DNA from 4 places in the Paenibacillus sepulcri genome. Region 3 is predicted to be linked to each of the others. Evidence: riboswitches for the same ligand, from Rfam matches in the RefSeq annotation. Region 3 holds a riboswitch; each other region holds the start of a gene.
The links. Region 3 has a riboswitch for cyclic di-GMP ahead of ACFOLF_RS08420 (hypothetical protein). Riboswitches for the same ligand answer to the same signal wherever they lie in the genome.
Positions count from the first base shown of each region.

Region 1: it holds a riboswitch for cyclic di-GMP, as region 3 does, so the genes downstream of both, ACFOLF_RS10420 (PilZ domain-containing protein) here and ACFOLF_RS08420 (hypothetical protein) in region 3, are expected to answer to the same signal.
Region 2: it holds a riboswitch for cyclic di-GMP, as region 3 does, so the genes downstream of both, ACFOLF_RS29225 (DUF342 domain-containing protein) here and ACFOLF_RS08420 (hypothetical protein) in region 3, are expected to answer to the same signal.
Region 4: it holds a riboswitch for cyclic di-GMP, as region 3 does, so the genes downstream of both, ACFOLF_RS30015 (pyridoxal phosphate-dependent decarboxylase family protein) here and ACFOLF_RS08420 (hypothetical protein) in region 3, are expected to answer to the same signal.

Region 1 is NZ_JBHRUP010000001.1:2,350,567-2,358,395, reverse strand. Features, by position in the region: gene ACFOLF_RS10425 (HD-GYP domain-containing protein) at 88-1,170, shown strand; cyclic di-GMP riboswitch class I at 1,198-1,290, shown strand; gene ACFOLF_RS10420 (PilZ domain-containing protein) at 1,428-2,147, shown strand; gene ACFOLF_RS10415 (O-antigen ligase family protein) at 2,345-4,552, shown strand; gene ACFOLF_RS10410 (hypothetical protein) at 4,629-4,985, shown strand; gene ACFOLF_RS10405 (dehydrogenase) at 5,159-5,470, opposite strand; gene ACFOLF_RS10400 (cupredoxin domain-containing protein) at 5,533-5,979, opposite strand; gene ACFOLF_RS10395 (DedA family protein) at 6,143-6,760, shown strand; gene ACFOLF_RS10390 (thioredoxin family protein) at 6,933-7,499, shown strand; gene ACFOLF_RS10385 (MBL fold metallo-hydrolase) at 7,501-7,829, shown strand, end outside.
Region 2 is NZ_JBHRUP010000001.1:6,727,219-6,735,047, forward strand. Features, by position in the region: gene ACFOLF_RS29195 (glycoside hydrolase) at 1-35, opposite strand, end outside; gene ACFOLF_RS29200 (response regulator transcription factor) at 269-916, shown strand; gene ACFOLF_RS29205 (sensor histidine kinase) at 909-2,336, shown strand; gene ACFOLF_RS29210 (Gfo/Idh/MocA family protein) at 2,295-3,425, opposite strand; gene ACFOLF_RS29215 (AraC family transcriptional regulator) at 3,607-4,518, shown strand; gene ACFOLF_RS29220 (LytR/AlgR family response regulator transcription factor) at 4,531-5,265, opposite strand; cyclic di-GMP riboswitch class I at 5,701-5,786, shown strand; gene ACFOLF_RS29225 (DUF342 domain-containing protein) at 5,872-7,719, shown strand; gene ACFOLF_RS29230 (HD domain-containing phosphohydrolase) at 7,821-7,829, shown strand, end outside.
Region 3 is NZ_JBHRUP010000001.1:1,910,115-1,917,943, reverse strand. Features, by position in the region: gene ACFOLF_RS08440 (glycosyltransferase) at 1-59, shown strand, start outside; gene ACFOLF_RS08435 (glycoside hydrolase family 88 protein) at 84-1,271, shown strand; gene ACFOLF_RS08430 (lipopolysaccharide biosynthesis protein) at 1,268-2,815, shown strand; gene galE (UDP-glucose 4-epimerase GalE) at 2,821-3,870, shown strand; cyclic di-GMP riboswitch class II at 3,973-4,055, shown strand; gene ACFOLF_RS08420 (hypothetical protein) at 4,035-4,241, shown strand; gene ACFOLF_RS08415 (helix-turn-helix domain-containing protein) at 4,245-4,574, opposite strand; gene ACFOLF_RS08410 (ABC transporter ATP-binding protein) at 4,868-6,670, opposite strand; gene ACFOLF_RS08405 (lasso peptide biosynthesis B2 protein) at 7,123-7,581, opposite strand; gene ACFOLF_RS08400 (lasso peptide biosynthesis PqqD family chaperone) at 7,609-7,829, opposite strand, start outside.
Region 4 is NZ_JBHRUP010000001.1:6,912,110-6,919,938, reverse strand. Features, by position in the region: tRNA gene ACFOLF_RS30045 (tRNA-Arg) at 1-13, shown strand, start outside; gene ACFOLF_RS30040 (LytTR family transcriptional regulator DNA-binding domain-containing protein) at 237-689, opposite strand; gene ACFOLF_RS30035 (AgrD family cyclic lactone autoinducer peptide) at 698-844, opposite strand; gene ACFOLF_RS30030 (accessory gene regulator ArgB-like protein) at 825-1,367, opposite strand; gene ACFOLF_RS30025 (hypothetical protein) at 1,348-1,992, opposite strand; gene ACFOLF_RS30020 (methyl-accepting chemotaxis protein) at 2,425-4,146, opposite strand; gene ACFOLF_RS30015 (pyridoxal phosphate-dependent decarboxylase family protein) at 4,139-5,821, opposite strand; cyclic di-GMP riboswitch class I at 5,934-6,020, opposite strand; gene ACFOLF_RS30010 (SDR family oxidoreductase) at 6,326-7,219, shown strand; gene ACFOLF_RS30005 (aldo/keto reductase) at 7,324-7,829, opposite strand, start outside.

The DNA.
Region 1 (7,829 bases), 440 kb from region 3:
AGCAATTACACAAACTGCGTGCTGCCGAACTGGCAGCGATGCAAGCTTGATCAAATATGCAACCGGACTAAAGGCGGGAATGCTCAGATGAGAAAAGTACATATACTTTCGGCGAAGCCTGGAGATAAATTGGCTCGCCCGATCCTGCAGGAAAATGGCAACATTCTTCTGGGTGTCGGTGTCGAGCTGAATGAACGGTTTATCAATCGCCTGAAGATGCTGGGAGTCGATATGCTGTTCGTCGAAGATCCGTTTACCGAGGATCTGGAGCCGGAAACAGCGATCCGCGACGATACGCGCAGAAAAGCCCACGATGCTGTATTCAAAACCATGACCACGCTGAAGGACCATCCTATGACCAAGGGCAGAACCATTGCACCGGAGATGGGCCGGACGTTCCGGAATGTGTTTGGCCAGATCATGCAGGATCTGGTTACGCGGGCCGACGTTATGGTCAGCTTGACGAATATTCAAGTGGCGGATGGCTATCTGTTCCAGCATTCTGTGAATGTGGCAATACTGTCAGGAATAATGGGACTGGCTAAAGGCTACAACCGCAACCAGCTTGAGGAATTAGGCATGGGAGCGCTTCTGTTCGATATCGGGATGACAAGATTGCCCAAGGATCTTCTGAACAAGACCTCCCCGCTGACCCCTGAAGAGCGGGTCCTGATGGAGAAGCATACGGAGGATGGCTTCAATATTATCCGCGCCCAGCACGATATTTCCCTGTTGTCCGCGCATTGTGCTTTTCAGCATCACGAGCGGTACAATGGATCGGGTTACCCGCGTGGGCTGAAGGGGGATGCCATTCATGAATATGCGCAGATTGTGGCATTGGCCGATGTTTATGATGCGTTAACCTCGCCGAGGCCGCACCGCAAGCGTCATACGCCGACGGAAGCCATCGAGTTTTTATTCGCGGCCGGGAACACTTTCTTCGATCTTGATTTGATCCAAACCTTTTGCAAGCATATATCCATTTATCCGGTATCGACAACGGTACTGCTCAGCTCGGGTCAGATTGCGGTTGTGGCTCTGAATAATCCGCTTGCGGTCAACCGCCCGATCGTACGGATACTTCGCGAGTCGGACGGTACACCTCCTGCCCAGCCCTATCAGATTGACCTTAAGGATTCGCACAGTATCATGATCGTGGAAGAAATGTAAGAATAGCCTGTACCTAACTTCATATATATCCGATAATGGCAAACTTGCCGAAAGGCAAGGACGCAAAGCTAAAGGGTCTAAGGTTCTTGAAAAGGAGCGACTGACAGCCTGGCTGCCGAAATGAACACCCTTCAGCAGGGTGCAAGTCAAGCGGCTCCGAGGCAGAGGAACGGCTTTTTTCATTTCCTTGAACAGGCAATCCCTTATCAAACTCTCAAGACTCGGCCAGGCGATTGCACACTAAGGAGATGGTACTTATGAGCACGAATGCCCGCAGCAAGGAATTATACACGAAAGCAAAGCAAACTTACTCAGATAAGGTATTAATCCACAGCCGGACCGTAGTCGAGAAAGAAGGATATGTCTCAACGGGGATCCTGAGCCATATTGAAGGCGAGATGATGGAGATTGAAATGACGGAATACAAGTCATTTGATCTCGGTAATCCGGTGGAGATGACAATCTACTCTCCGGTGGGGATACAACGTCTGCAGTCGACGGTCATCGGCAAGGCGGAAGGATCTATCGCAGTTATATTTCCTGTCCGGGCCTTGAGCGGACTGGAAGAGAAACGGGAGTCGCCCCGTGTTCAGATTGACCATAAGGGCACCATGAAGAAAACAATTATTGAAACAAGAGAATTGTCAACAGGGCCGGAAAACTTCGAATTTATTGAAGATATGGAACTGGCCATACGAAATATAAGCTTATCCGGGCTGGGATTCATTGTTGCCGAGGGGCCGAGGCTAAAGACGAATGAGCGTCTGGAAGCCGTGTTGTCTCTAGGTTTTGAGCTGCCATGCTGGCTGGAGATCATACGCTATGACAGCGATGGAGCCCAATCCTTCTATGGTGCTCGCTTTTGCGATCTGGACGGGCTGCAGCAGCGAGCGCTGCGGGCCTTTATCCTGAGGGAGCAGGTCGCAGCCTATTATCGCAGGAAACAAGAAAAGGCCAGTGACAATCGGACTCATTAACTATAAACAACAGGTGCGCCGCGGCAATCGTGGAGCGCCTGTTTTTTTGTTCAAAGATAAGAAAATAAACTCTTCTTGCTGCTTCAGGCAGCAGCTCCATGTCACCTGATTTTCAAATCATCCTCAAACATGTTACAATATTTAGAAAATTTAGATATATCGGACAATTATAAAGAGAAATAGAAGAGGGGATTCAAATGCCAGTCGTTGTTGGTGCTGCCGGGCTGATGTTTACCGGGCTGCTGATTTGGTCCGCATACCGGAATGGAATGTTTTTTGACGCATCCTTTTACAGGTGGGAATGGATGCTTATGGCTTCAACCGTTTTATCCTTGTGTATTACGACTCGAATGCAGAGACGAATGACAAGGGGCAGCAGCAGCGGGATCTGTGAATATTTCATGGTGAAAAAAAATAAAGGGCCTGGAGAAGAGCCTGTGCGGGCCTCGGTGCCGCTGGCGGCTTATACGCCGCTGCTTATTGCGCTTTTGTTTGGATTGAGTCTAATCAACAAACCGGCTTCCGTACATGGAACTCTGGAGCAGTTGCTCAGATGGTCGGCTTATGGGGCATTCCTCATATCCGGGTATCTGTGGCTGAGAATCGGCCCTTTCCGGAGCTGGCTGTTCATGGCGCTTCAGGGTTCAGGCTTGTTCCTCATTGGCGGCGCGCTTGCCGGATGGCTCGGCTGGATAGACGTTCCGGAGATGATCCTGAGTACAGGGGATTCCAGTTTATCCGCAGTCGGTGCCCGGCTGGCCGGCTTCGTTCAGTATCCGAATTTCCTCGGAGCCGTCTCGGGAGCTTATTTGCTGTGGAACTGGCTTCTCATGATACGTGCAGGCAGTTATCGGACTTTCTTGCTTGCCGTCATGATGGCCGCGCCGCTGATGCTCGTGCTGCTGCTTACGGAATCCAGGGCAGCCTGGCTTACAACGGCTGTGGGATGGCTTGCCGGACTGCTGCTCCTGACCCGGGAGCAGCGGGTCAAATGGCTGGTTTACAGCGGCTGGACGCTTGTTGGAGCGGGGGCAGCCTATCGTATTGTTTTTGCCGCAGGTCTGCAAGGCAGTCATGAAGGCGTTGGCCACATGGGGGAGACGCTTGGGCTGCTTGCCATCCTGATGGCATCTGCAGCGGGCTTCACCGCACTTCGTACGGTATTTGCCGGCCTGTCCAGAAGACAGCTTGAGATTGCCGCGTGGGCCGGGTTGGGGGCAGCCTGTCTGATTATGGCGCTTCTCCTGCCGGCAGTGATTCAAGGCCGGATCAGCAGCGGTCATTTTCAAACCGCAGGCGCGCGTACGATGTTCTACAAGGATGCATGGAGCCTATTTCTGGAGGCGCCTCTCCTTGGTCAGGGCGGGGATACCTGGCGGATGCTGTTTACCCAAATCCAAACCTACCCGTATATTGGCAACGAAGTGCACAGCGGTTATTTGGATCTGCTGCTTGATCTTGGAATTGTCGGATTACTCGTATTTGCTTTCATGATGTACGGGCTGCTGCGGATAGTTTGGAGGCATGATCGGGCAGGAATCCTCCCTGTCGGCCTACTGATGGTTCATGCCGCCGTCGATTTTGACATGTCCTTCGGTTACTATTGGCTGCTTCTGTTTAGCTGGCTCGTCTACTACAGTCCGTACCCGGGGGCCGCGCAGAGGGGGCAATCGTTATTTGCTTCTCCACGCTCCGGACAGCTTCCGCCAAGATCGGTCTCCCTCGGCAAAAGGGCAGCAGCGAAGCGGCAGGCTGGATTCCAATTCACAGCAGCCCTGCTGACCGCTGCCGTCTTTGCTTTTGCTTCCGCGTATAGCTGGCAGTTTGACAAGGCTGTGGCGTATCGCGAGGCGGCTGCTTCGGCCGCAGGGAATGAGCAGACTGCGCTGCTGGAACGGGCTTTGGCAGCCAATCCCTATTGGAGCCGGATTCGTGTAGAGCTCTCGCAGCTCGTACCGCCGCTTACCGGCGCAAGACAGCTGGAGGCCGGCCTGCGCTATGAACCGCAGTCCGTACCGCTGCTCAGCGCCCTTGGTCTTTGCCATGCCAGGCTGGGGAACGTGAAACAAGCAGCAGCCTATCTGCGCCTGGCCCTGCAATATGATCATTACGATCGGGATAACCAGACAGGGGCGATTATGACGATGGCCCGATTGGCCCGGGATAAGCAGGCCGGGGGCCAGCTTGACGATTCCCGCCTTGCCGCAGCTACAGCCCTGGCTTTCTTCGAGGCTTTTGAATCCCAAGGAGCCGCAGCCAGACGGGGAGGGCGGGATTTCGAAGTCACTGCGGAATCGCGGAAGGCAGCGGAAGATACACGGCTGCTGCTAAGCGAGCTCGCCCGGGCCAGAACCGCTGCACAGACGAAGATGAGCAGTCCGCAGACAGAAAAGATAAACGCGTGATAGAGGCGCTTTAGCCCATTCCCTTAAGCTGCTGCAGCATACGCTGGAGTAAGAACTTGATGGGAGTGATCGGCAAATGGCCGCAGTATACGTCAAACCGAAAATGAAAAGACCGGGCAAGGGGAAAATCGTACGCTTGGCAAAGCCCAAAGGTCTGGCTCAAGCAACAGGACCAATCTTCAACCGGCTGACGGTTGTCTGGGTTCAGGGCAGCGGCGTGCCTTTCAATACGACCGGATTCTTTGCGCGATTGATCCGCAACAACCGGATTGTTTCCACAGCAGCCTTCGACCGCTTTGGGGTCGTTCGATTCAATAACATCAACACGCTGACAAATGTGAGCTACACGCTTCAAGTGTTTAGTCCGATCGGGCTGCTGTTCCGCGTCCGCACGATTCCCGCCCGGGTTGAAACCTTTGCCGTTATTGGCTAAGGTCCGGCCGTGCGCAGCAAAGAGGCTGCCCCAAGTCTTCCGAAGACTCCAGGGCAGCTTCTTTTTTTGCAGAATTTAATTTAGACAGATGTTTACGATGTTCCTCGAAAGCTATCGCCTTTGCTCAAAAGATCATACAGCAGCCGCCTGATCTGCAGCATAATACGAGAAGCTCAGCCGCCGAAGGCATCGCGGAAAGCGGCTTTCAGCTTAGCAGGGGGAATCTCCCACAGCTCCGCGATTTCGGCGCTGACGTTGTCGTCCCACCAGTCGGCGAGGATCTTCCGGTTGCTGGCATTCTCGTGAATCCAGGGCAGATTCAGCGCGACTTTTTTGAAATAGATCTTTTCCGCTTGCTCGATGCGTTCCTTGGATATCCAGACGCCGAGTCTTTTGACTGTGCGATACAGCTCATTCTCGCAGGCGCGCCTGATTTTGCGGGCGGTCGGATAACCCGCCTGGTTGCCCGGGGTAGACGATTTCATCGAATAATCGACTCCTCTCTACCCCCTATATATGCATGCCCGGTATGACCTGTCACACGCCATTATTGAATGACGATATAGCCAACCATCGGACCCCCGTGCACCAAGGTGGTGTGTGTGAGGCATATAATCGGATAAGTGCCCTTGGCTTCCGCGGCGAAACGGACCACCGTCGTTTTTCCTTGTGTAACCTCGCCTTTAATGCCAAGCCCTTCGATGACAAAAGGATGCGAGGCGCCGTTGATACCGGTGATGCGCAGCTCAACGTGATCGCCTTTATTCACGATAATAGTGCCGGGATCCCAGCGGTATACTTCTATTTTCTTGCCTTCACCCGTTGTGGACTCAAACTCTCCTGTTACCAGTTCAAAGACCCGGGGCTCCGGCTGCGCGGCCAAAGCGGCTCTGGATTGATTCCATTTGAGACAAGCTGCCGCGATAAAGAGGACGAGCAGCAGAACGGCGAACAGACGGATCTGCTTTTTGCTGACCACATAAATCTTGGACATATGAAACATTCACCCCCTTTAATTCGTGTAATAGGATTACAGCTAGTCTATGCCAGGGCTTGTCAGAGCATGACTCAGGGCGCTGGAGGCATGTCTGGAAGTATGCTAGAATACCGATAGAAAGATAATTGGCCTGTCAAATCGGGACGATAGGAGACGAGGAATGGACTGGATTCACAACTTCATTGATTCAATGCTTCAATGGATTCAAGGTTTAGGTTATTTTGGTATCGTCATTGGTCTTGCAATTGAAGTTATTCCGAGTGAAATTGTGCTTGCTTACGGCGGTTATTTGGTTTCGGATGCTGGCGGACATCAGATTACGTTTCTTGGGGCCGTTATTTTTGGCGTCATCGGCGCTATTGTGCAGCAGTGGATTCTGTATGCGATTGGCCGGTACGCCGGACGTCCTTTCTTCGAGAAATACGGCAAATACATAAAAATCAAACCCAAGCATCTGGATACCGCGGAAGGGTGGTTTAACAAATACGGGTCCGGAATTGTGTTCACCGCAAGATTCGTCCCCATTATGCGTCAAGCTATCTCCATTCCGGCGGGAATGGCGAGGATGAATTTCTGGCTGTTTACGCTGCTGACGGCACTTGCTTCGATTCCATGGTCGCTTCTGTTTGTTTATCTGGGCTGGAAGCTGGGCGACCAGTGGGAGAACATTGATGAGAAAGCAGCCCCTTATGTCCAGCCGGCACTTCTGATTGCCCTTGCGGTCCTGGTTATTTATGTGATGGTTAAGGTGCTGAAAGGACGCGGCAAGTCCGTTTAGTTTGTAGTTTGGCATGCCGGTTTGGTATAATTAGGCTGCTGGTTAAGAAAGCGGATTAATGTGTTGGCCGTGTATCACTAAAAACTCAGCTTATGCTTTCAATGTGAGTTTTTAGCTCGCAAGAAGTGAATTCAAGCCGGTTCACTAAAAACTCTTTGGGAGGTTTTTCATCATGGCTAAAAGTGTAGCAAGCAAGCTCAATACGGGGATCAGTCCGCAGCAGTTCATCGATTCAATGGAGAAGAACAAAGAGGCCTTTCTGGATTGGGGCAGCAGGTTTCAATGGGCGGGCGACGAAGACCGGGAGTTTTTTGAATCGCTGAACAACCGTGATGATTTGCGCTGCCTGATCCTGATGGCAGACTGGTGCGGCGATGTGGTCCGCAACGTCCCCGTTGTGTTCAAGGCTCTTGAGAACTCCGGAATCCCGGTCGAAGTGCTCGTGATGGAACAGAATCTGGATACGATGGATGAGTTTCTGACCATGGGCGGCCGCTCCATTCCTGTTGTTATTTTTGCCGATACCGGCGGCCATGTGCTTGGTCAGTGGGGACCGCGTCCAGCTCATGTGCAGGAAGCAATGATTGCGTTCAAACAGGCGAATACGGACCGGGACGCTGCTGATTATCAGGCGAATCTGAGCCTTGCCCGCCAGGAGATGGGCCGCCGCTACGGTGAAGGCACAGGGTACCAACAAACAATCGTACAAGAGCTGCGCCAGCTTCTCGCTTCTTTCTAAGATGCTGAAGATTGAGACTTTTACGCTTGGTCCCTTGCAGACAAACGCTTACCTGATTACAGAGGAGACCGGCAAACGCGGCATTATAATAGATCCTGGCATGAACCCGCAGCGGCTGCTCACGCGCATCAAGGACCTGACAATCGAAGCGATCGTGTTGACGCACGCGCATTTCGACCATATGGGCGGCGTCGATGCGGTGCGCAAGGCAGCCGGCTGCCCGGTATATCTGCATGATCTGGAAGCGGACTGGCTGACGGATGCCCGCAAGAACGGCTCCGAGCGCTGGTCCGATGTCACTCCGCCGCTTGTCACCGATCCGGCTGAGTA
Region 2 (7,829 bases), 4.8 Mb from region 3:
CCTGCCGCCAAAATCAAAGCTAATCGTTGTTTCATGTTATCTCCTCCAATTCTTGTCGTTGCAGCCAGACTCAGTGTAAGAGAGTTTTGTTACAGGAAAGTGCATGCCGGCAAAAAAAATCCTCCTGACCTGAAGCGGGAGCGGTAGGAAGACGGCTTGTCCGGAGACAGACGCTTCTGTCATACTGGTGTAACATACGGAGTTTATAGTGGGGGAGGCTTGCTGCTGCCTTTGCCATACAGCGGCCCAGGAGGAAGGAGGTGCGGGCATGAAGCTGCTGCTTGCTGACGATGAACCGCTTATGCTGCAAATATTAAAGGCATACTTTCATAAAGAAGGGTTCCATACGCTTCTTGCGCAGGATGGAGAGGAGGCATTGGATCTGTTCTATAACAACAGGGTGGATTTGGCGGTTCTGGATTGGATGATGCCGAAGCGCAGCGGTGTTGAGGTCTGCCGGGAAATCAAGAAGACGGGCCGGACGAAGGTGCTGCTGCTGACGGCCAAGGGCGATCAGGAAGATGAGTTTGCCGCCCTGCAGTCGGGGGCTGACGATTATATGCGCAAACCGTTCGATCCGCGCATCCTGCTCATTCGCGCGCGCAAGCTGCTGCAGCTGACTGACAAGATTATGCTCGGCGATTTGACCATTGATATGGAGGGACAGAAGATTTATCGCGGCGGGCACGATGTGCTGGCTACCTCCAGGGAATTTCAATTGATGAGATATCTGGTTGTCAACAAGGGGCAGATTGTGACCCGCAAAATGCTGCTCGATCAAGTGTGGGGATTCGATTATTTCGGCGAAGAACGTACGGTGGATACCCATATCCGCAGATTGCGGGAGAAGATCGGCGAGCATCGCATCAAAACATTCCGGGGAATGGGTTACAGTCTGGTGGATGCCGATGAGTAAACTGACCAGGAAGCTGATCCTGCGGATTACGGTGGCGCTGTGCGCGGTTTTTGTGCTGTCTTTTGCCGTGAATACATTTTTTCTTCCCAAATACTTCCTGTACCAGAAGAAGCATAAGCTTGCCGGTCTGACTTCGGAGCTGGCGGCCATGGAGTACGGTCAGCTGGTGGAGCGGATCGGACCTATGGAGGAGCAGTATCAGGTAACGATCGCGTATACTTCCCTGGCGGATACGGTCAATGACCTGAACAGCCGGCTCATCGTGCAGTTTAACCGGAAGGGCATCGCCCTCAGCAAATTTTGGCTGGCCGAGGAAAGCGTGGCGGCGCTGCGCGAAGGGGGAAAAGTCAATAAAATATATGATCAGGCCAAGCTGAAGTCCAGCTTCCTGGTCAATTTCCTGCCTGCAGGCGGATATGTGTTTGCGGTAGGTGAGTCCATCTCCTATTCCTCGGATACGATCCAGATCGTCAACCGCTTCAATCTGTACATTTGGGTTGGCATGCTGCTGCTGCTTATCGTGCTGTCCGCTCTGTATACGACCCGGATTGTCAAACCGCTTGCGAAGCTGAATGAAACGGCAGAGGCGATTTCCAATTTGTCGTTTGCCAAGGCGGATATCCGGACGGGCGATGAAATTGAGTCCCTGGCCGGCAGCATCAACCGGATGAGCGATAAATTGGAGGACGCGCACCAATCGCTGGAAGCGAAGAATGCCAATCTGCGGACGTTTATCGCGGATATCTCGCATGAGCTGAAAACGCCGTTGTCCCTGATTCAGCTGTATGCGTCCGGCATTCAGGACGGTCTGGACGATGGCAGCTATGCCGATGTGATCCGGCAGCAGAGCGAAGCCATGTCCGGGATGATCGACCGTCTGCTGGAGCTCTCCAGGCTGCAGGCCGAGACGTATCAATTCGCGCCGGTCGATTTTCGGCAGCTGCTTGGGGAGATGCTGGTCGCATACCGGATTGCGTTCCGGCAGCAGGACCTGGAGCTGGAGGTGGACGACCGCCTGCCCGCTCAATCATGGGTGATGGCGGACAGGAGGAAGCTTGAATCCGCCCTGCACAATTTCATGACGAATGCGATGAAATATTCGACCGGCAAACAGGTGTCCTTGACGCTTGCGGCGAAGGAGGACGCCGTTCATTTCCGCATCACCAACAGCACGAACACCGGGAAGGAGGCCGAGTGGGAGCGGGTATGGGAGCCCTTCTATGTCATGGAGAGCTCCCGCAGCAAAAAATTCAGCGGCACCGGTCTTGGGCTATCCATTGCCGGGACCATTTTGCACAGCCATAACGCTTCCTTCGGTGTTCTGGCAGAGGAAGGAAAAGTCACGTTTTATTTTTCCCTGCCGCTGCTTCGCCGCGAGCTACGCCCAATCAATGGAGCGGAACATGCCGGTCTCGGCTGATTCCTTGGCTTTCAGGCACATCAACGCGCTCAATAAACCGTCTTCCAGCGGGGAGAGCGATTCCGCGCCGTTCTGCATGATAGCCACGAAATTTTGCGCCAGGGTGGAATCGCCGCCAAAATGTCCTTCGCCCCCTGAGATATCATAGGTTTCCACACGCGGCGTATGATGCATGAATACGTTCACTTTGCCGGTGTAGAAATCAAACTCCAGCGTCCCCTTATAGCCAAGCAAACGCGCTCCGCGCGCGGCAGCCTCCCGGCGGGCAAAAAAGTTCTGCGAATAGGAGACATGCATGCCGGATTCGTAACGGATCAGGGAGCTTCCGGAATCCTCGTTGCCGGTATCCTCCGCATAACAGCAGTACTCCCAGCTGCGCCAGCGATCTTTATTGAAGGCGGTGCTGTCCGGGCAGACCCGGTTATCCTCGCAGTTAACGCATTTCAGGCCGGCCGGCCGCGTGCCCTTGAAAATTTGCTTGGAGGTCATCGCGCCAATCTCGGTGGGCTTGATCCCAAGCAGGCTGTTGATATAATCGAAGTCATGCGTGGCCTTCTGCAGAAACAGTCCGCCGGTTTCCTGCTCGTCCCGGTACCAGCTTTGGTAATAAACCCCGCCATACGGCACATTATTCACGGCCTGCACATTCTCCACCGTACCGATTTTGCCGGAATCGATAATTTCCTTGGCCAGCTGCACGATCGTCGTCAGCTTCAGCGGAAACGATACCACCACCTTCGATATGGAAGCTTCAAAGCCCGCCTTCAGCCGTCTTAAATCCTCCATCGTCGTGGATACCGGCTTCTCCAGATAAAGCGGAATTCCGCTTTGCAGCACCTTCAGCGCCATTGGCGTATGCAGCGAGCAGCGCGTGCCGATTAGTATGCCGTCAAGGCTCTCCGCGCCAAGCATTTCCTCGGCTGTATCGTAATAATGGATGCTGTCCATCCCCTGCGCCTGAAGCTCCTCCCGGATCTCATCCTTGCGCACATCGACGATAGCCGTCACCCTGCATGAGGGCTCCTGCTTGATAATCTCCGCAATTATCGTGCGTATGCGAAGCCCATAACCGATTACACCCAAATTCATCTTGCCATCCTCCTATGATCTGCTTGACTGGATTTACTACCAGTATAAGAGCTGAGAGGCGGGAGGGCTTTGTTCAAAAAGCCCCGTTTTTTGTTGTTTTGCTATCGGGCTGACCCTTCCCGCCGCTGGCGGCACGCGGTATGATAGCATTAACGCATAAAGCGGAAGGTGATGATTGCAAGTGAGCACGCAAGCAGAGCTGGACGATCTGCAGCGGACACCGCTGCAGCAGACCCTTGTCATTGAGAAGCTCATCACGATGTATTATTTTGAACTGGACAAGGACTTCGGGTTTAACGGTGAAAAACATAACTTTTGGGAGTTTCTGTACGTGGACAAGGGAGAAATCGAGGTGTTTGCCGACGGCAGGAGGCAGCTGCTGAAGCAGGGCATGATTATTTTTCATAAGCCGAATGAGTTTCATGAATTTTATGCCGCCAAGGGCAAAGCGCCCAATGCGATCGTCATGACGTTCGACTGCCGGTCAGGCGCAATGAACCGTTTTGCGGATAAAGTGTTCAGTCTGGAGGATGAGGAGCGCAATCTGCTGGCGCAGATGATCAAGGAGGGTGAGAATGCCTTCATTTTCCCGTTCCGCCATCCGCTGGAGCGCCGCGAGGGAGCGGTGATCGGCAGCGAGCAGCTGCTCCGCTGTTATCTGGAAATTTTCCTGATCCGTCTGCTGCGCAAAAGCAGTCTCCTGCAATCGGAGAAGCCCTTGTCCTCGCCAGCCCGGGAGAAAAGCAAGGATGAACTGACCAGACAGGCGCTATTGTTTATGGAAGGAAGAATCGGCGGTCCGATGAATGTGAACGATATCTGCGGCGAGCTGCATATCAGCAAAACCCAGCTCAAAAGCTTATTCAAGCAGAATACCGGCTATTCCGTAAAGGAATACTTCTCGAAGCTTAAGATCGAGCGCGCCAAGCGGTACATCCGGGAAGAAAGCTATAATTTCACAGAGATTTCCCGGCAGCTGGGATTCAGCAGTGTCCATTATTTTTCCAAGGCATTCAAGAATGCCACGCGGATGAGTCCTTCGGAATATGCGCGTTCGGTGAAATCGCGAATGAAGCTTGAAACCGGAAATTGACGGCTTCTTTTTTTAAGGCTGTTTAGGGTCTCTCAGTAGAAGCTGCTCCTGAATATCTTTCATTTTCGATTTGGCGATCAACGCCTGTCTGGGATAGCTGCCGAAGAAGGATTGGTAGGTTTCACCCATCCTGGTTATACGGGACACTTTGCTGAGATTGATCAGATAGGAGCGGTGAGCCTGTACCAGATGAGGAGCCGGTTCCAGTTTGTCATAGGTTTCAAGGGGATCGTTATTCAGCGTATGTATTATAGATTTTTTTCCCATCTTTTCTATGAAAAGTATTTCATTAAAAGGAATGATATGAATATTTTTATTGATTTTTATAATCAGCTTGGGGTCCGGATTGATGAACAAATGATTGGCCTTCTGTTCCATTTCAAGATTATGTTTTGTTCGCTCCAGCGCCTTGTATAGTCTGGTGCGAAGGACCGGTTTTATGATATAGTCGACTGCACCCATATTGAACGCTTCGATTGCATACTCCTGGCCTGAGGCCATCCAGATCATTTTCAGACGGGGGACGATCTGCAAATAGTCCTTTAGCGCCTTAAGTCCGCCCAGGCCCGGCTGCGAAGGATCGGTCAAAATTAAATCCGGCCTCTCCCGGACCATGATTTCCATAACGGAATGTTCGTCGGGAGCTTCGCCAATGAGCGCAATATAAGGAAGCGCAGTGATAAACTTCTTGACTGTTTCTCTTGTTTGATTGTCTTCGTCAGCAATAATGACCCTGATATTTATCATTCTTGTTTACACTCCAATACTTGTTTTGGGCTGCCCGACGAAAAAAAGCGGAATGGAAAAATATTCAAAAATCCCATATGAAAACCGTTTATATTTTAAATATCTATTAGAAATATCTATGATAATCATCGTTTTTTTGCAGAGTCACAGAATGATATGATTTGAAATCATAACGCTAACAATATCAAAATGCAATCACCCTTCGTGCCTAGCGGAAGTGGAGTGAAAATAGTTATCGAATGACTTGAATAGTCGTTTTTCCGGCCTGAACATGGCAGATTTCAGGTATGAACGGCTGTAAACAGGCGAACTTCTTTATTTGACTGCATTAGACAAAAGGCAGTCCTTTTAGTACACTCAATTTGGACCTGCAAGGTATATTTTCCTAATAATTAAACTTTAAATAGGAACTAGAGACTATTAATTAAGAAACTCAAACGATAAAGGCAAACCTGCCGAAAGCCAGGGACGCAAAGCTATGGGCCTAAAGAGAGCATCTCTATGGTCGCCAGGCTGCCGAATTGGTGGTGTATAAACACGATCCAATCGGATGGTGTTTTTTTGTTAAAAAAAACCATTCTGGTCTGAGGTTTGAGAGGTGTTAACGTGAAGAAAAAAATCTCTGAAGATGAATTGTCCCAGCTGATCAAGCAATTGCATCTGGGTGAAGTGGATGCGGTTTCCAGATCTTCTACTAACGAAGGGGATATCAGAAGCCCCTTGAAGCAGGACGGCTGGATTCAGGTAATTGAACACCGCATTATTGTCCATGATCCCGTCAATAATGGCAAGCTCCCCGTCATCAGTGCTATTGCCCCGGTCAAACTAAAGGTAAATCATCATGACATACATTCAGAAATCAACGTGACTTCCAGCGACAGCATCCTTTGGGAAATTGAGAATCAACCGATGTATGAGATTACGGTCTCGGAAGACAAGCTTCACGCTTATTTCCACCTTCACGCCAAAGAACGGTATGCCTGGCAGCTAACCGATACAGAGCCTCTTGCCAAAATCATATTATCTGCCGAGGAAGACAGGAATATGGTTCTTGAAAGTGTGCATTTGACAGATGTCGCCGCCGTGCTTGAAAAGAAATCGATCAAAGCAAACGTCGACCTGGCCGCTATTCATCAGGAATTATTGCAGCCCACCTATAGCCCGATTCTCATCGCCAGGGGCAAAGCTCCCGTACCCGGGAAGGATGCGGAGCTGGAGATTTATTTCTCCGAGGAGATCGAAAGCCGTTTCCATGAAACGGAAGGGACGGTTGACTTCCGCAATCATCTGCAAATTCCTTCCGTCACCAGCGGCGACGTTATTGCCAGGAAATCCCCGATCATCGACGGCATCCCGGGATACGATGTTTACGGCAATCTGATCACGCCCAAAGCGCCGGCGGATATCCTGCTGGTAGCCAAGTCTGGCGTAGAGCTGACTCCGCAGGGGGCCATTATCGCCAGAAAAGAAGGACGCCCGCGGATTACGGGAACCAAAATCAAAGTCTTTGATATCTCGACAGCGTATACCGTCTCCGGCGATGTGGACATTGAAACGGGCAATATTGTCTTCTCCGGCGATGTGATCGTATATGGCAATGTAACCGACAATATGATTATTGAATCTCTGGGGAATGTATATGTCATTGGCAGTGCCTTCAATGCGACCATCACAGCAACAGGATGCATCCATATCCGGGGGAATGTAATGGGCAGCAAGCTGTATTCGGGATACTTCGGTGTCATGTTCAACCGTTTATACAACACCTCGAAGCTGCTGAGCAAGCAGATCGAGAAGCTGCTGATCGGCTCCCAGGTGCTGGAGCAAGCGATCCAGTCACGTGACCAGACGGTTAAATACGGACAGATTGTGCTGCTGCTATTGGAGAAGAAAATGAAGGATATACCGGGGCTAATCAAGGATCTGCTATCCGTGGTCGCCAATATCCGTCATCTGAAGAAAGAAGAGTACCAGAAGCTGATGGAAATGGCGGCGGTTTTCCTGAAGCCCTCGCAGCTCATTGAGTCGGCCACCAGAAATGGCGTCCAGAGCTTCTTGTCCCTATTGACGGACGCCCATCAGGAGGTGGCCCGCATGCAGGAGGCGCTGGTCAATATTACCATCAATCAATGCCATAACAGCGAGCTCAAATCCAATGGCGATATTTTGATCCAGCGCGACGGAGTTCTTGTCAGTGATTTGTACTCGGCCGGCAATATATCCTTCAAGCATCGGCTGGCCGTTTGCCGCGGTTCAAGGCTGGAAGCCGAAGGGGATATCACGGCGAAGATTGTAGGAGGGCAGACCGGAGCGGCCACGCTGCTGAAGGCCAAAAGGCGGGTCAGCGTCGTCAGAATGCACTCGGGAAGAGTCTCTATCGGGAATTACAGTAAGGAAATTCTGGAGTCTGTCGAAAATACAACCTTTGATATCGATAACATGATGCAGGCTTAATCTGATTTCTTCTATAATAAGCACCCCGTGAAAGTGGTGGAATCTTGGTGACTCCGACAGTTCGGCAATATCAATATGTAGGCATGAGAGTAAATAAAAATATGTACAAC
Region 3 (7,829 bases):
GGCAGGAAACATTGGGAACCGAGCATGAGATCCATAAGCTCTATCAATGGATCAGCTAGCAAGAAGGGGCGAGGCTATTGTATATTCCGTTACTATGTTGTCTGCTGCTGCTTGCCGCAGTAGTCCTCATTATTTTAATTGATGCTATTCCGATATTCGCGGACTGGCTCAGCCGCATTCGTATCGGACGATACCGCGATCTCAAGGAGTGGAACGAATCCGTCACCCAGAGGGGCGCCCAGTGGCTGAATCGTACCCCGAAGATGAAGGTGACCGATAATACCAGACTGGTCGTGATTGATATGCTGCAGGGAAACTATACCAAGAATGCGATCCAGCACTGGCAGGAGGCGGCCCTGCTTATCGGCTTGTCGGAATATGCGGACAAGAACCAGGACCGGGATATCGAGAACGAAATCAGAAAATACGTGAAAGCCAAATTTGACAGCGGCGGGAACTGGGTGGTGAAGCCCAGGCATATCGATGGCGCCATCGTGGCTTATGCTGTGATGAAGCAGCAGTGCATCGATCCGGATGGATTCAAGCCGGCGTTCGACTACATTTGGGAGTTCATTCAGGAGCATATCGGGGATGACGGCACGGTCATGTACCGCAAATCGATGAAGAACTACCGCTATGTCGATACGATCGGCTTTGTCTGTCCTTTTCTTGTCGCGTACGGTCTCCGTTATGACAAGCGGGAATGCGTGGAGCTGGCCGTCAGGCAACTGGTCGAATACGAGAGGCACGGCATGCTTGATCATCATTATCTGCCAAGCCATGCTTACCATGTGGATCATAAAACTCCGCTTGGCTTGTACGGCTGGGGGCGGGGCTTGGGATGGTTCGCTATAGGGCTCATGGACGCCTGGCGCGAGCTGCCGGCGGCTCATCCCGACAAGCCGCTGCTCGAGGGGATGATTACGAGATTTGCGGCAGCCTCCCTCGCCTTCCAGGGCGCGGAGGGGAACTGGAACTGGACGATTACCCGCCAGGAGTCCAGAGCGGATTCGTCGGCCACGGCGGTGCTTGGCTGGTTTCTCGGCGAAGCTTCACATCTGGAGCATCTCGCGGAGGCTTGCTCCAAGGGATCGCAGCGGGCAGCCTCTTATTTGATGAAGGTAACCAGGCGCAGCGGTGCAGTCGATTTCTCCCAAGGGGATACGAAGGATATCGGCGTATATTCCATGCTGTTCAATATTCTGCCCTTCACGCAGGGGTTCTGTATCCGGATGATGAATGACAAGGGCCGGGATCAGGTGCCGGCATGAGAGTCCGCAGCTCATTAATTAATATTGCGGCAGGACTCGGCAACCAGATCGTGATTACGGCTCTCAGTTTTATTTCCAGGACAGTATTCATTAACAGCCTTGGCATCGAGTATCTGGGTATTAACGGATTGTTCACCAATCTGCTGACAATGCTCACGCTGGCGGAGGCGGGTATCGGCTCCAGCATTATTTACAGCCTCTATAAGCCCGTCGCGGACAATGACAGGGACACTATCAACAAGCTGATGAAGCTGTACCGGAATGCCTATCTGGTCATTGCTCTCGTCGTGGCGCTCCTTGGCTTATCCGTGCTGCCGTTCCTGGACCATTTTGTCAAAAATTCCAGCGTGGAGCATCTGACGGCCATTTATCTGATCTTTTTGCTCAATACCGTCACCCCATACCTCTTCTCTTACAAAAATTCATTTCTGAACGTCAGCCAGAAGGGGTATATCGTAACGCTTGTATTCACCTTGTCTTCGATTCTGTCGACCTGCCTGAAAATCGGAATTCTTACTTACACGAAAAACTATATTCTTTTTCTGATGATAGACAGTGTGATCACGCTTAGCACCGCGGTTATCCTGACGGTAACCGTCAACCGGAAGTATCCGTTCCTGCGCGACAAGGTCAGCGGAGGGCTGGACAGCGTGACGAAGAAGGGGATCATCAAGAATGTGAAAGCCATTGTCCTGCAGAATACAGGCAGCTACTTCGTGCTTGGGACGGAGAATATTCTCATCTCAAGCTTCGTAAGCGTTGCGGCTGTCGGCTTGTACTCCAACTACAAGATGCTGATCGAAATCGGGCGGACCTTTATCAATCAGATTTTCAGCAATATGTATCACAGCATCGGCAATCTGGTATCCAAGGAGAGCAAGGATAAGATTTTTGCGGTATATAAAGTGACGCTGCTGCTTAATTTCTGGTTGTATTCACTGTTTGTCATTCTCTTGTCCCTATTAATCGAACCGTTCATCACCCTGTGGATCGGTCCGGATTTCCTGATGAGCGGCAGCGTGCTCGTTCTGCTGCTGGCTCTGTTTTATGAAAGAGGCATGAGAAATTCCATTACAACGGTGAAAACAACGGCAGGCATCTTCCATCAGGACCGTTATGCCCCGCTCATTCAGGCGGCCGTATGTCTTGGCGTGTCCATTACGCTCGTCCAGACGATCGGGATAGCCGGCGTGTTTATCGGGTCGCTCATCAGCAGCTTGGCCGTTCCCTTCTGGACAACTCCTTATTTTGTCTACCGGAATGTATTCCAGCGGCCCTTGACGGATTATTTCAAGACCTATTTCATCTATACGTTGGCAGGCGCGGGTGCTTATGCCCTTGCCAGCGCAGTATGCCATTTCATTCCCTCGAACGGCTTTGCAGAGCTCATAGGGAAAGGTATTGCGGGCTTTTTCACCGTTAATGTTCTTTATATCGCACTGTTTCACCGAACGGAAGAGTTTGGCTACCTGCTCGGAATCAGCCGGACCATCATCCGCAGGCTGGCGATGAGCCGCAAGGTCAATCACAATATGGAGGGATAATCCTTATGGCGATATTGGTTACCGGCGGGGCCGGATATATTGGAACCCATACCTGTGTCGAGCTGCTGGAGGCCGGGTATGACATCATTGTGGTGGATAATTTCGCCAACAGCAGCCCGGAGGCGCTCAATCGGGTAAAGGAAATCACAGGGAAATCCTTTCGGTTCTATCAATTGGACGTAAGAGACCGCAGTGCTCTTGAGGCCGTTTTTGCAAGAAATCAAATCGATGCCGCTATCCACTTTGCCGGTCTCAAGGCGGTCGGCGAGTCGGTTCGTTCACCGCTCTGGTATTATGAGATGAATATGATCAGCACGCTGGCGTTGTGCGAGGTCATGAGCAAATATGGCGTGCACAAGCTTGTGTTCAGCTCTTCTGCCACCGTGTACGGGGCATCCGGGGATATGCCGGTGTCCGAGAATTCGCCCATTGGCGCATCCAGCCCTTATGGCCGCACCAAACAAATGATTGAGCAGATATTGCAGGATCTGGCGGCATCCAATCCCGAATGGGGAATCAGCATTCTCCGCTATTTCAATCCTGCCGGCGCCCATAAGAGCGGGAGGATCGGTGAGAATCCCTCGGGCACGCCTAACAATCTGATGCCTTATTTGTCGCAGGTGGCTGCCGGGAGACTGGAAGAGCTGAGCATATATGGAAGTGATTATCCAACCCCTGACGGCACGGGAATCAGGGATTACATCCATGTTGTAGATCTGGCGCTTGGGCATATCAGAGCCCTTGGACGCATTCTGGATTCATCGGGTCTGAATATTTACAACCTGGGAACCGGGCGCGGTTCAAGCGTCCTGGAGATGATAGCGGCCTTCGAGAAAGCGACGGGGACTCATGTGCCGTACCGCTTCGCTGCCCGCAGGCCGGGGGATATTGCGGTCAGCTGTGCGGACATCCGGAAGGCCAGACAAGAGCTTGGATGGACTGCAGACCGTTGTATCGAGGAGATGTGCGAGGATACTTGGCGATGGCAGGCGAATAATCCCGAAGGCTACGATATCCATGAGAATCGGTTCATGACTGCTTTACTAAAAATGTGAATTATTCGACAAAATTAGTTGAAAAAATCAAAATTCGATCGCACGAAGCGACAGCATCAGCGGAAAGGCTTGATTATAATGGTGAATATAGAAAACGATTACATTTAAATAGGAGACGAAGAAGTGCGTTTTTACCTGGGCACCTTAAACGCATGGAGTCAGTGGTGCAACCGGCCGAATTCGGAGCGGAGGAAATGGTTATGGCGCTTGCAGAACGGATTCGCAAGGATAATTTGGACAAAGAGTGGGTTGAATTGATTATGATCGCACGGGCAATGGGGCTTGACCGGGAAGTTATCCGGGGCGTTCTGAGCGCCCTCCCGAAATTGGAAAACGGCACATTTCCCAAAGAAGAAAATACATCTACATAGTGCCTAATCCTTGTGGAGCCTCCACTTGTTGAATTCCAGAAACTCTTTAAACTGTTCCTTGCTCACGCCTGATGCCATGGCTTCGCGTACGAGGTCTTCCCATTCCTGGTCAAGCTGCCTTGCTTCGTCATCGGACTTCTGGACGTGAAGCAGTTCTTCCACGGAAATACCCAGTACGGTTCCGACTTTCTCGAGAAATTGAATGGAGGGATTCTGCTGAATCCCCCGTTCAATGGAACTTAAGTAGGACTTGGCCACGCCCGCCCGCTCAGAGAGCTCGGTTAAAGAGAGCGCCTTTCTTTTGCGCAGCAGTTGTATGCGTTCTCCAATCATTATACGTATCCTCCAATGTTATAGCTTGCTGAACCTTATTATATCGGATTCTTCTTCATTAAGAAAGAATCTGTTGCTTATAACGAACAGTTGCGGAAAAGTGAACAGCGGTTTTCATGGCGCTGAAGACTTTTCCGCTTTTTTTTTGAAATATATGAAAGTATAAATCCCGATTATACTTTGCTTATATTTCTGAGGGAAGAAACCAGGGCTTTGCCGCCAGAGGACGCGATAGCCGTTTCTTTTCATGCATGGCCGCATGAAGCTGCCTGTTTCCTCATCCTCTACGGAAGCTATACAATGGCTTCCTTCTGATTATCAAGCAGATGGCCGAATACTCCGTCCCGTTCAGATGCAAGCTGCATGAAGCCTCCGCGCTGCACCACTTTCCCCTGATCGATGACAATGACCTGATCCGCGTGACGGATTGTGGATAAACGATGGGCGACCACAATAATGGTCATGGTCCCTTTCAGCCGCTCCAGCGCCTCCTGGATTTTCTTCTCGTTCTCGGTATCCAGCGCGCTTGTCGCCTCGTCCAGCACGAGCACGGCCGGTTTGCTGATGATGGCCCGCGCCAGCACAAGCCGCTGCCTTTCGCCTCCGGACAGCCGGATGCCTCTGTCGCCAATGAGCGTTTCCAGCCCCAGAGGCAGCGCACGGACAAATTCAGCGGACGAGGCGAAGTCCAGCGCTTCCCACAGCTGATCCTCGCTGGCATCGGGCCTGATCATCAGCAGGTTTTCCCTGATGCTGGCATTGTACAAAAAGGGGTCCTGCGCCACATAGCCGATGGACCGCCGGTAGGCAAACAGATTCGCGTTGGTAATGGGTTCTCCGTCGATGAGAATCCGGCCCGATTCAGGCTGCATCAGGCCCATCAGCAGATCGATCAACGTGCTTTTTCCCGCGCCGGAACGTCCGACAAAGGCTGTCATCCGGTTAGCGGGAATGAACAGATTAATCGCCTGAAGCGTATGCGCAGCCTCCTGCCGGTGGTAGCGGAAATACACATTGTCACAGGTAAGCCCATGCTCGAGACGAAGCGGAGCCGGACTTAAGCCGGCAGGACCCGCCTCGTGCTGCTCCACCGCTTCCGCACATTCCTTCTGCAGGCCGATGAGCGCTTTGAAGGCGGGGACCGTTGCCGCCAGCTGCTCCAGATTGGATTGAATCCCTGTGAATCTCGGCCACAGCCTGGCGAAGATCAGGATAACCAGCAGAAGCTGGGGACCCTGCGTATGAAAGAACTGGAATGAGATAAACACGAAGCCCGCGATCAATAGCGCAGAGGATATTTTGTAAACCAGCTGTGAATTCATTCTGAGCCGGATGTACTCCATCTGCTCATGCATCATCCCCTGGGTAAGTGAATGAAGCCAGCCCAGGCGGGATTCCTCCAGGTTGTTGCTCTTGATATCCTTGATACCGTTCAACTGATCGGTAATGCCGGCAAGGTAGCTTTGCGAGAGCTCCGAGGTTTGACTGCCGAGCACCTTCGCCTGATGAATATATTGGCGCGAGAACAGCGCAAGAACCGTTCCGCAGCCCAGTACGAATAAAGTCATGGCCGGCGAGAGCCAGAAGGCGAACACAATCTGGATAAGCGTAAACAGGAAGGAGGTCACGAGCTGGAGAAACAGGTTGATTCCGCTAATGACGCGCGCAAGCTCGATCGTTAACAGATTTATGAGATCCGATTTCCTCTTCTGGAGGAAAAAGGACCATCTGGACGCGAGCAGCATGCTGTAAGTTTCAAAGCGAAGCTTGCGGCTGAAGATCTGCTGGATCTCCACATTGCGGATCGTAATTTTACGCTGAATGAGATTTTGACCGAACACGATCAATACATAAAGAGACAAAATCAGGGTCAGCGCCAACGTCTGTGGCATTGCCCGCAGCTCTTCGAGAATTTTGAAATCGTAGCCGCTTGCCTGCTGTACGCTCAAAATCCCACTCATGCTGATCATGGGGATCAGCAGCAGAATGCCGAGACTTTCAAGAAGACTGCTGAATACCATACCAAGCAGATTGATTGTGAGGGCAGCTCCGGAATAAGCGTATAGACGCTTCATGTAATGCAGGATGGGATTCATCAAACTCGCTCCTAAAGTGAGACCTCTCGCCGCCATTCCTATGAACGGCGGCAGCCGTTTCTTCCCGGCCTTATAGCCTGTATCAGTTTCACGTAGATAAATGTCTATAAGGTCTATGCGAAGAAACTAACCTGGCCGCCAGAGGACGGCTTCAGCCGTTTCTTCCCGGCCTTATAGCCTGTATCAGTTTCACGTAGATAAATGTCTATAAGGTCTATGCGAAGAAACTAACCTAGCCGCCAGAGGACGGCATCAGCCGTTTCTTCCTGCCTTATAGCCTGTATCAGTTTCACGTAGATAAATGTCTATAAGGTCTGTGCGAAGAAACTAACCTAGCCGCCAGAGGACGGCATCAGCCGTTTCTTCCCGCCTTATAGCCTGTATCAGTTTCACGCTGATAAATGTCTATAAGGTCTATGCGAAGAAACTAACCTAGCCGCCAGAGGACGGCATCAGCAGTTTCTTCCTGCCTTCGCAAATTTCTGCACAACGATAAACCGGTTCATAACTTCCGCGCCGGTAATATAGACGGGGCCGCTGCGCAGCCAGGCATGGGCAATGAGCTGCCCGGTCTTGTCTTTGGCAGTTCCCATGTAAAGGGTGCTGTCGATTCTGCGGCGCTCCAGCATTTTCATGCCCGCGATGGCGCGCACCAGACATTTGCTCTCCCAGGGCGTATGCCGGCTAACGGTATTGATTGCATGCGCCACCTGCCTGATTGCAGGCATACAGGGCGGGTCATAGTCCAGGGAGGTTTCCCGGGTCCGCTCTCCCAGCTTCGGGGCGATGGCGGCGAATGGCCGGAACAGCTGACATCGTGCCCAGCCCAGCAGCAGACATGCCTCGACGAACATGAGCAGCGTTCTTCTGTCCGTATGAAGCAGCTTGCGGAGAATTTTGAAGATTTTCATATGAGGTCCCTACTTTTTAAATGAAAATTAGGATGCAGACAGATGTTCATCCGCTTGGGCGTACAGGATCAGTTCATGCTCGAGCAGATGGTTCAGAAACAGCAAAACATCGCGTTCGCATTCGCTGCTGTCAACCTCGTATTCAGCCGTCAACGTTTCAACGATCCGGACAACGGGACTGCCTGCGCCGATCAACTCCCACATCCTCCCCCCGGTCTCTCCCAAATTATAATATTTGCCATTGCGGA
Region 4 (7,829 bases), 5.0 Mb from region 3:
TCCTGGGACGCCACTCGCGTTTACATACAATCATTTTAATAAATTGAAAAAAACCTCGAATCCCAGCCATATCAAGGGATTCGAGGTTTTTTTGTTTCACTATTTAGCTATTAAGATTACGTCTTTTAAAACGATGATTAACTCTTCGGTCCAAAACCTGAACTGCAACGTGTTAAACCGTATCGGATCTCGAAGCATCCTGTCTAAAACAAATTAAAGATCAAAGAGGCTGTTTCTCATGACCGGGAAAGAGCCTCTTTGATCTTTATGGAAATCATTCGGGAATCATCACTGGCTTTCGTTTCTACGAAAGGTTGATTGATCTGTTTGAGTTTCTTCTCGACAGCTTTGTATTTCTCCCAAGCCAACGTACAGCTCTTGGAGTCCCTGCCTAATTCATATTCGAAATATGCCCGTTTGTACTGATCATCCAGCCTCTTGATATTCCTGATGTGAATGGAAAAGTTCCGGTCCACCGGAAAGAAGTCGTACCCGCTGTCCTGCAAGGCCTTTGTCCATGTTTTTAAAGTGCCCCATATATAAAATTCTTCATTTGTTGTGTGAATTTTGATTTGCGGCGTACTGCCCCCGATGTACTCAAGGAACACCACAGCTTTAATCTCTACGCTGCACAGCCCGCCGCTGCCATCGTTATTTCTTATAACTGATAATAAATCCATTTCAAACATCTCCCAGGCTATTTCTGCTTTTTAAGAAGACTTGCCGGCGTTTTTGGCTGATGTACCCAAATGATGCTGGCAGTAGAAACAATCAGTACCGCAGCGGAGGCCAAAGCAGTACAAACAAAATAGAATACTTTGCTTTTAAGCGATTTCATTTTCATATTTAGTGTCACCTCCTCTCCATTTGATCAAGAGAATGCATTGAATGAGGAACGAAATGGCAACAATTGAGGATTGGAAATAAAAATTTGAACAAACAATAAGAACGGAAATCCACCTTAATAACGGAAAATACTTTGAAGGAATCCTGGTTTGCTGCTCGATTCTTGATGGCGCGTAGAGGATGGCGAGAAGTATGCATACGATAGTCAGACAGTACACGGTCAAGTTGGAAATTGAGGAGAAACCGACAATATTGGCCGCTATGGAAGTCGATACCAGGCATGTCCAGCTATGTTTAAGATGAATGCCTCCGGAAACCGCTCTTAATACAGCGAAGGCCAGCATGGCGTATATCGTTTCCTGCGTTTTTCCTGTCATTAAGCTCAAGATCAATGCAGCAATTAAGGTTCCGAAAGTATTGAAAAGCGCCTCTATGGAAAATTGCAATTCTTCGACAGAGCTTGGATGGTCAGGGGCCCTCCGCTTTAAGCCGGCAGCCAATCTAAAGGCCAATGTTTGCATCTTCTGTCTCCTTCTTCAGTGCAAAATAGAGCAGAAAAGCCAGTCCGATAAAGTAGATTATTGTGGCTATGTATAGATTCCCAATAAACAGCACAGCTCCGAATGCCAGTGCGATTAATATCATTATAATCATTACCAGCAAAGTTACCAACTTATAAATTGGTTTTTCGAATTCAAATGAGAACCCTATTCCTCTTTTATATAAAAAACCGCTAATCAGATACCCGATAAGACCCGTCAATGTCTGCAGCAGATACCCTTTCCAGGCATGAGAATTAATTTCCTGAACGGATAGGTATCCAAAGGATAACTGCATTATCAAGCCTGTCTGCAGCAATGCAAAAAAACATAAGCCTGTCAAAGATACAATTAAAGCCCAGAATGCAGGAATTTTAACTACAGCCATCATAAAAAGAACCAGCAGCACCAAAATGGCAACCGGAGCGTAATCCGCGAGCGCTACTTCTTTTCGCAAGTAAAAACTCACAAGGTTAATGACGATCATCATGATAAGCGAAGGCCAAAGATATTGAGTGAATTTAAGTCTGTAAAGGGTGAATGAAATAGAAAACAATGCGATGCTTTCAATAATGGAAAATAACATGAACAACAAAAAAACACTCATTTGATCAACCGTCCCTCAGTTTACTGAACCCCGCTGTGCGATAAACTCAATCGCTCTATCCTTTAGCCATATTGGCCTGCCACCATCTAACAGTGCATCCGGTTTAAGAAAATCACCCCTATACTCCGGATTGAGCGCCCGTTTGCCGGCAAGCGATATATTTTGTTGGGATGTCCCAAGATGCTTGGAGAGCCAAGCGGCTGTAACGTATTCCAGTAGTTCCATTCGCTCTCCTTTCCCGTATCCGCCTTATTACCTCATTATACCCAAGCGGTTGATATGTACAAGCGAACAAAACTATTTTCCAGACGTTTCTTGTTTGTATCGCACCTGGGCCCGGGCGTTATACAAGAACGGGAACCTGCTCCTAAAAAATAGGAAAAGGTTCCCTGCTTGGGGCGATACCCAATATGCAGCACATTCATAAAAAGCTTACTGCACTTTTACTTTGAAACGGCTTGCCGATTTCAGAAGCTCTGCCGCCAGATCCGAGCACCTGCCGATGGATTCGGTCAATTCCTGCATCGTAGCGCTTTGCTGCTCGGCAGCCGCTGCGACCTCCTCGGAGCTTGCTGCCTGCTCCTGTGTAATGCCGGAAATTTGCTGCATGGCCGAGGTGATCTGCCCGAACGACCGCTCCACATTGACAACAGCCTCCTGCAGCTGCTCGGTGCACGTGGAAAACTGGCCCACTCCCTTGAAAATACCTTCGAAATTGGCATGCGTCTCGCTAATCCAGGCATGTCCCTGCGTGACGGCTTCATTGCCTTCAACAATACGGTTGATAACCAGCCGGCTGTTTTCCTGTGTGACCGAAACCAGCTCGGATATAGACAAAGCGGACTGTGAAGATTGCTCGGAGAGCTTCCGTACTTCCCCTGCAACTACAGCAAAGCCTTTGCCCTGCTCACCGACACGGGCCGCTTCAATTGATGCGTTAAGCGCCAGCAAATTCGTTTGGCTGGCAATATTGGAAATAATAGTTACAATATCTCCGATAGCCCGCGAATTATGGCCCAGAAGCTCAGCGGCCTCGAGGGAGTGCCGCATCGCCTCCTGTATGACCTCCATCTGATGCAACGTCTTCTCTACCAATTCCCGCCCGCCTTCGGATTGCTCTCTGACCAGAACCGCAATTGACTGCATCTCCTCCACATCCTGAGTAACCTCCGAGAGCTCCCCGTCAATTTCAGATACAGCTTCCGAACTGTTCGTGAGCCCTTCGACGATCCCATTGATGCCCTCGCTCATTTTGTTCATGGATACCGCTACCTGCAGCGCGCTCTGGCTTGTCTCTCCCGATGCCTGATGCAAATTGCGTGTCGTTCCCGAGATCTCGTCCGATGATGATAGAATCTGGCGGATCAACTCCTGCAGGTTCTGGCTCATCTGTCCGAACGACTGGGACAGCTTGCCCATCTCATCCTCACGCTTCAGTATAATCTGCTCGCTCAAGTCTCCGGCCGCCACCTTCTCCGTGGCCGACATCAGCCTGCGTATCGGCTTGGTGAAGATCCGGCTGATCGCCAGCGATACGATGGAGCCGATCAATAAAACGATGATGGTTATGATGACGGTGGACCAAAATATGGTCGATGACATTTTGGGTATAACAGAAGCATCCAGATCGATACCGAGTAGGGTGCTCGTGTTTCCATCCGTGTAGGGAACGAAGATGGATTTATGAATACCGAATTCATCCTTGTAGATTTCGCTGACAATTGTCTTGTTGTCAGTCAGAGCCTTGTTCATATCAGCCGTAAAAGGATAGTCGGTCCCGTAATCGTCCGGCACATCGGCTAACACGACGATATGGTCCTTTCCGCCGCTTTTGGAGAGCACATACACATTCTCCAGACCATTCTTAACTTTAACCTGTTCCAGATTTTGTTTCAGGGCGGCATAAAGCGGATCGCTTGCATCCTTTACTTCGGCCTCGTAACCGGGAATGCCGGCTACCAGATCCGAGACAACTCCGATATCCGTATTCAGCCTCAGATCGAACTGCTGCAGCAGCTTATCGACCAGATTCGTATTGACGTAATAAGTTGTGCCTGCAAATGCGGCGCATGTAAATAATTGCAGTAGCAGGATGCTGATGATGACTTTGAGCGACAGTCGTTCCCGCACGGGACGCAATAAGGAATTAAACAACTTCGACGGACCTCCCTGATTGATACGGAGAATGGTACTGCTCATAAATTTCGTCTACTCTCTCCTTTAAGTAGCCGACAATTGCCGGGACATGCTCAAGCTGTGTATAAGGCGAGATCACAAACAGCTTGCTGGCGTATAAGGGGACTTCCACACCTTCCTGGGATAAAACCAGCAGATGCTTCTTGGTGTCCCCAAAAAACATTTCATCGCGCCGCTCCCCGAGCAGTTCGAATAATCGTTCATTAAGCCGGTTGTTCCGGAGGAGCTCATCAAGCGGGCACTCCCCGGCCAATTCCTCTTGAAATCGGGAAATCCGGTTCTCATAAATCCTCAGCAGTGTCGTAATACCGGGATTGTCGGGATTTGCGATCACCATCTCGGGAACTTCCTTCATGAGCTGCCTGCGGAAAGCCAAATTGACCGATACAAACTGCGCCAGCAGCTGTTGATACCCTTCAATGCCAAAAGCCAGCAGAGCGCTGTAGATACTGATCGAGCTGGCCATTCTGGAGCATTCCAGCGTGTAACCGGTATGATACTGGCCGTATCCGCGGTATCCCACATAAGGCGTTTCATCGGGATTCAAATCAAGCAGCCGCAGAGATTCAGCTTCTTTAACCAGGAGCAGGCTCGTCAGATACGGCGTTTGTCCCAGCTTTTGAAAATCAAAGCACATGGTATCGGCAAGATGGATATGCTTCATTTTACCAGCGATCGCATGGAGAGCTCCCAGCGTTTCCATATCCAATGCAAGCGGATTAAGGGCAAAATCATAATCATTGAAAAAAGCGAAAAATCCTCCCAGCGCCGAGTCCGCATGAATATGCGGCCTGTTTAATCCATTAGCCGCGGCAGCTTGTACGGCAATATTCATAATTTCGGAAATATCGTCAATTCCCATAGCATCGGTCGTCCCCGTAGTGGCGACGATATAGATCGGAACTCCGCCTGAACGAATAACCTGCTCCAGTTTCCATTTCAAATCCGCTGTGTCCATGGAGCTGTCGCTTCTTGTCCGGATTTTGACCAGACGGTCGCTTCCAAGTCCTGTTGCTTCCATGGATTTGTACAGACTGTAATGAGCCGAATCCGAACAGAAGGCATACAGGTTATTCGGCACTCCCGTGCGCGAAGCATCCGGAGCGAATTTGACTATTGCCAGCCGCAGACCGGTGAAGATTGCCCCTTGTCCGCCCCAGGTTGTGTAGCCGCCGCTTCTCGTATGGTCATAACCGACCAGCTTGGACATCATGCTGACGACCCGCACTTCAGCCTCAGCGCCAGCCGGGCCATATACATCCCACAAATTATTGCCATTGACAAGCATCGCGGCGAGCATTCCCATAATGCCTGGAATCGATGCCATAGGCAGAATATTGGTCATAAAATATTTGGTATGGTAGGGATGCGCATGCATCAGTTCGATCAGGCCCCGGGTTACATCTTCCATCGCTTTCCCCTGCGGGGGGATGACACTGCTCTCATTCAGCTGTCCATAAAAATCGCCTGACCGGTCCTTGCTGCCCTTCAGGTTTACCCTCTCTGGGTCCTTCAAAAGATCGAAGCCCGTCATCAGCTGCTCCATAAGCTTCATCAATTGCATCCGGTCCTGCTCATTCCCATCATCGCTCGGAAACCATTGACGTACATCTTGAACTGGTGACATCTTCATGTAATAGCCTCTTTTCTGTAACCAATTTATTTTGTGATGCGAAAAACCCATAAATGATCCGCATAGCAAAAAACAGCATAATGGGCATGGCAAGCCTAAACAGCTGTTAAATGGATGCAACTGGCTGGCATTTCCACTGTTGGATGATGCCCCTGTAGTTTTGCGTCACTACTTTTCAATAGCTTTGCCTAGTATTCAATTTGTCTTCGCCGTGGAAATAATAGACCGGAAAGCTTAGTCGTATATTACTATTTTGTTCCATTATCTTCAAGGATTTTTGGGCCTTTTAACAATAAAATTATAAAATAAGTTACAAATTTATTACATTTATCGCGGTTTCGACATTTAAACCAGTTCTTAAGACTTAACTTTTCAGTTTTTCTTCTCTTATCCAGGGGAGCTATATTTTTTTCATTTCTGCATGCCCGGGGTAATAGTTCAATGGAACGCGTAAGAACATCGTATTCGTGGAATGATAGCTTATCGAAAGGAGTTGTTTCTCAAATGACGAAGCAGCCTATGACATCTCCAGGCGAAACACCAGCAAGGCCAACCACATTACCGCCGCAGCATCAAAGCCGGCAGCCAGGACTGGAATCCAAAATGACGCCAAGTCCGCAATTTGAATCTTCCGGATTGAAGGCAGCGGGCAAGCTGCAAGGCAAGGTAGCCATTATATCCGGAGCAGACAGCGGGATCGGCCGTGCCGTTGCGGTTGCCTATGCCAAGGAAGGCGCCGAAATAGCCGTTCTATATTTGAATGAACAAAGCGATGCGGAGGTAACCAAGCAGTTCGTGGAAGCGGCCGGCCGCCGCTGCATTCTGCTGGAGGGAGATATCGGCGATCCGAACTTCTGCCGCGAGGCCGTGGAGGAAACCGTTAAAAGCTTGGGAAAACTCGATATCGTCGTGAATAACGCGGCGGAGCAGCATCCCCAGGATAAGATTGAGCTCATTATTCCCCAACAGCTTGAACGGACCTTCAAAACCAATATTTTCGGAATGTTTTATTTAACGCAGGCGGCTATGCCTCATTTGGCAAGCGGTGCAGCAATCGTTAACACGACATCCGTAACCGCCTACCGGGGAAGCCCGACATTGCTCGATTATTCGGCGACCAAAGGAGCCATCGTTTCCTTTACCCGCTCCTTGTCGCTCAATCTTGCCGATCAGGGCATTCGCGTCAACGCCATAGCGCCCGGCCCTATCTGGACACCTCTTATTCCTTCAACCTTTGATGAGCAGAAGGTGGCCAAATTCGGCGCCGATGTCCCGCTCAAGCGTGCCGGACAGCCGGAGGAACTGGCTCCCGCTTATGTGTATCTCGCAAGCGAGGATTCTTCTTACATGAGTGGTCAAGTCCTTCACATCAATGGCGGGGAAATTGTGAACGGGTAGCATTCCCGAAGGAAATGATTTGCAGCATGGAACAACATAAAGAGGCCCGGACAAGCGAAGGAATTCGCTCGTCCGGGCCTGCCCATGCTTAACTATTCTCTTATTCAATAAGGTCCTCTGATATAGTTGTGAACCTCTTGCTCGTAGAATTGATGGATTTTGTCGAGCTCGCTTCGCGTATAACCCGGAACGTTGGCCGCCCGCAAATTATCTTCCACCTGCGAGACGTTTCGGAATCCCGGTATGATACAGGTAATATGGGGATTATCCAGAAGGTAGCGCAGCGCGGCGCTGGCCATATTCGTTCTGCCCTCGGCAATCCATGACAGCTCCTTGCTCAGTGATACGCCCATCTCGAAGGCAATTCCGGCGAAGGTCTCACCTACATTAAAACTTTCGCCATTACGGTTGAAGTTCCGGTGATCGTCAGGAGCAAATGTTGATTTCTCCGTGAACTTGCCCGTCAGCAGCCCGCTGGCAAGCGGCAGACGCACCAGAATGCCCACTCCCTGCCCGAAAGCCTTGGGAATCAGCTCAAGCTCCGGCTTCTGCCGAAACAGGTTGTATATCACCTGCAGCGCCTTCACATTGGGATGCTGCAAGCAAATAA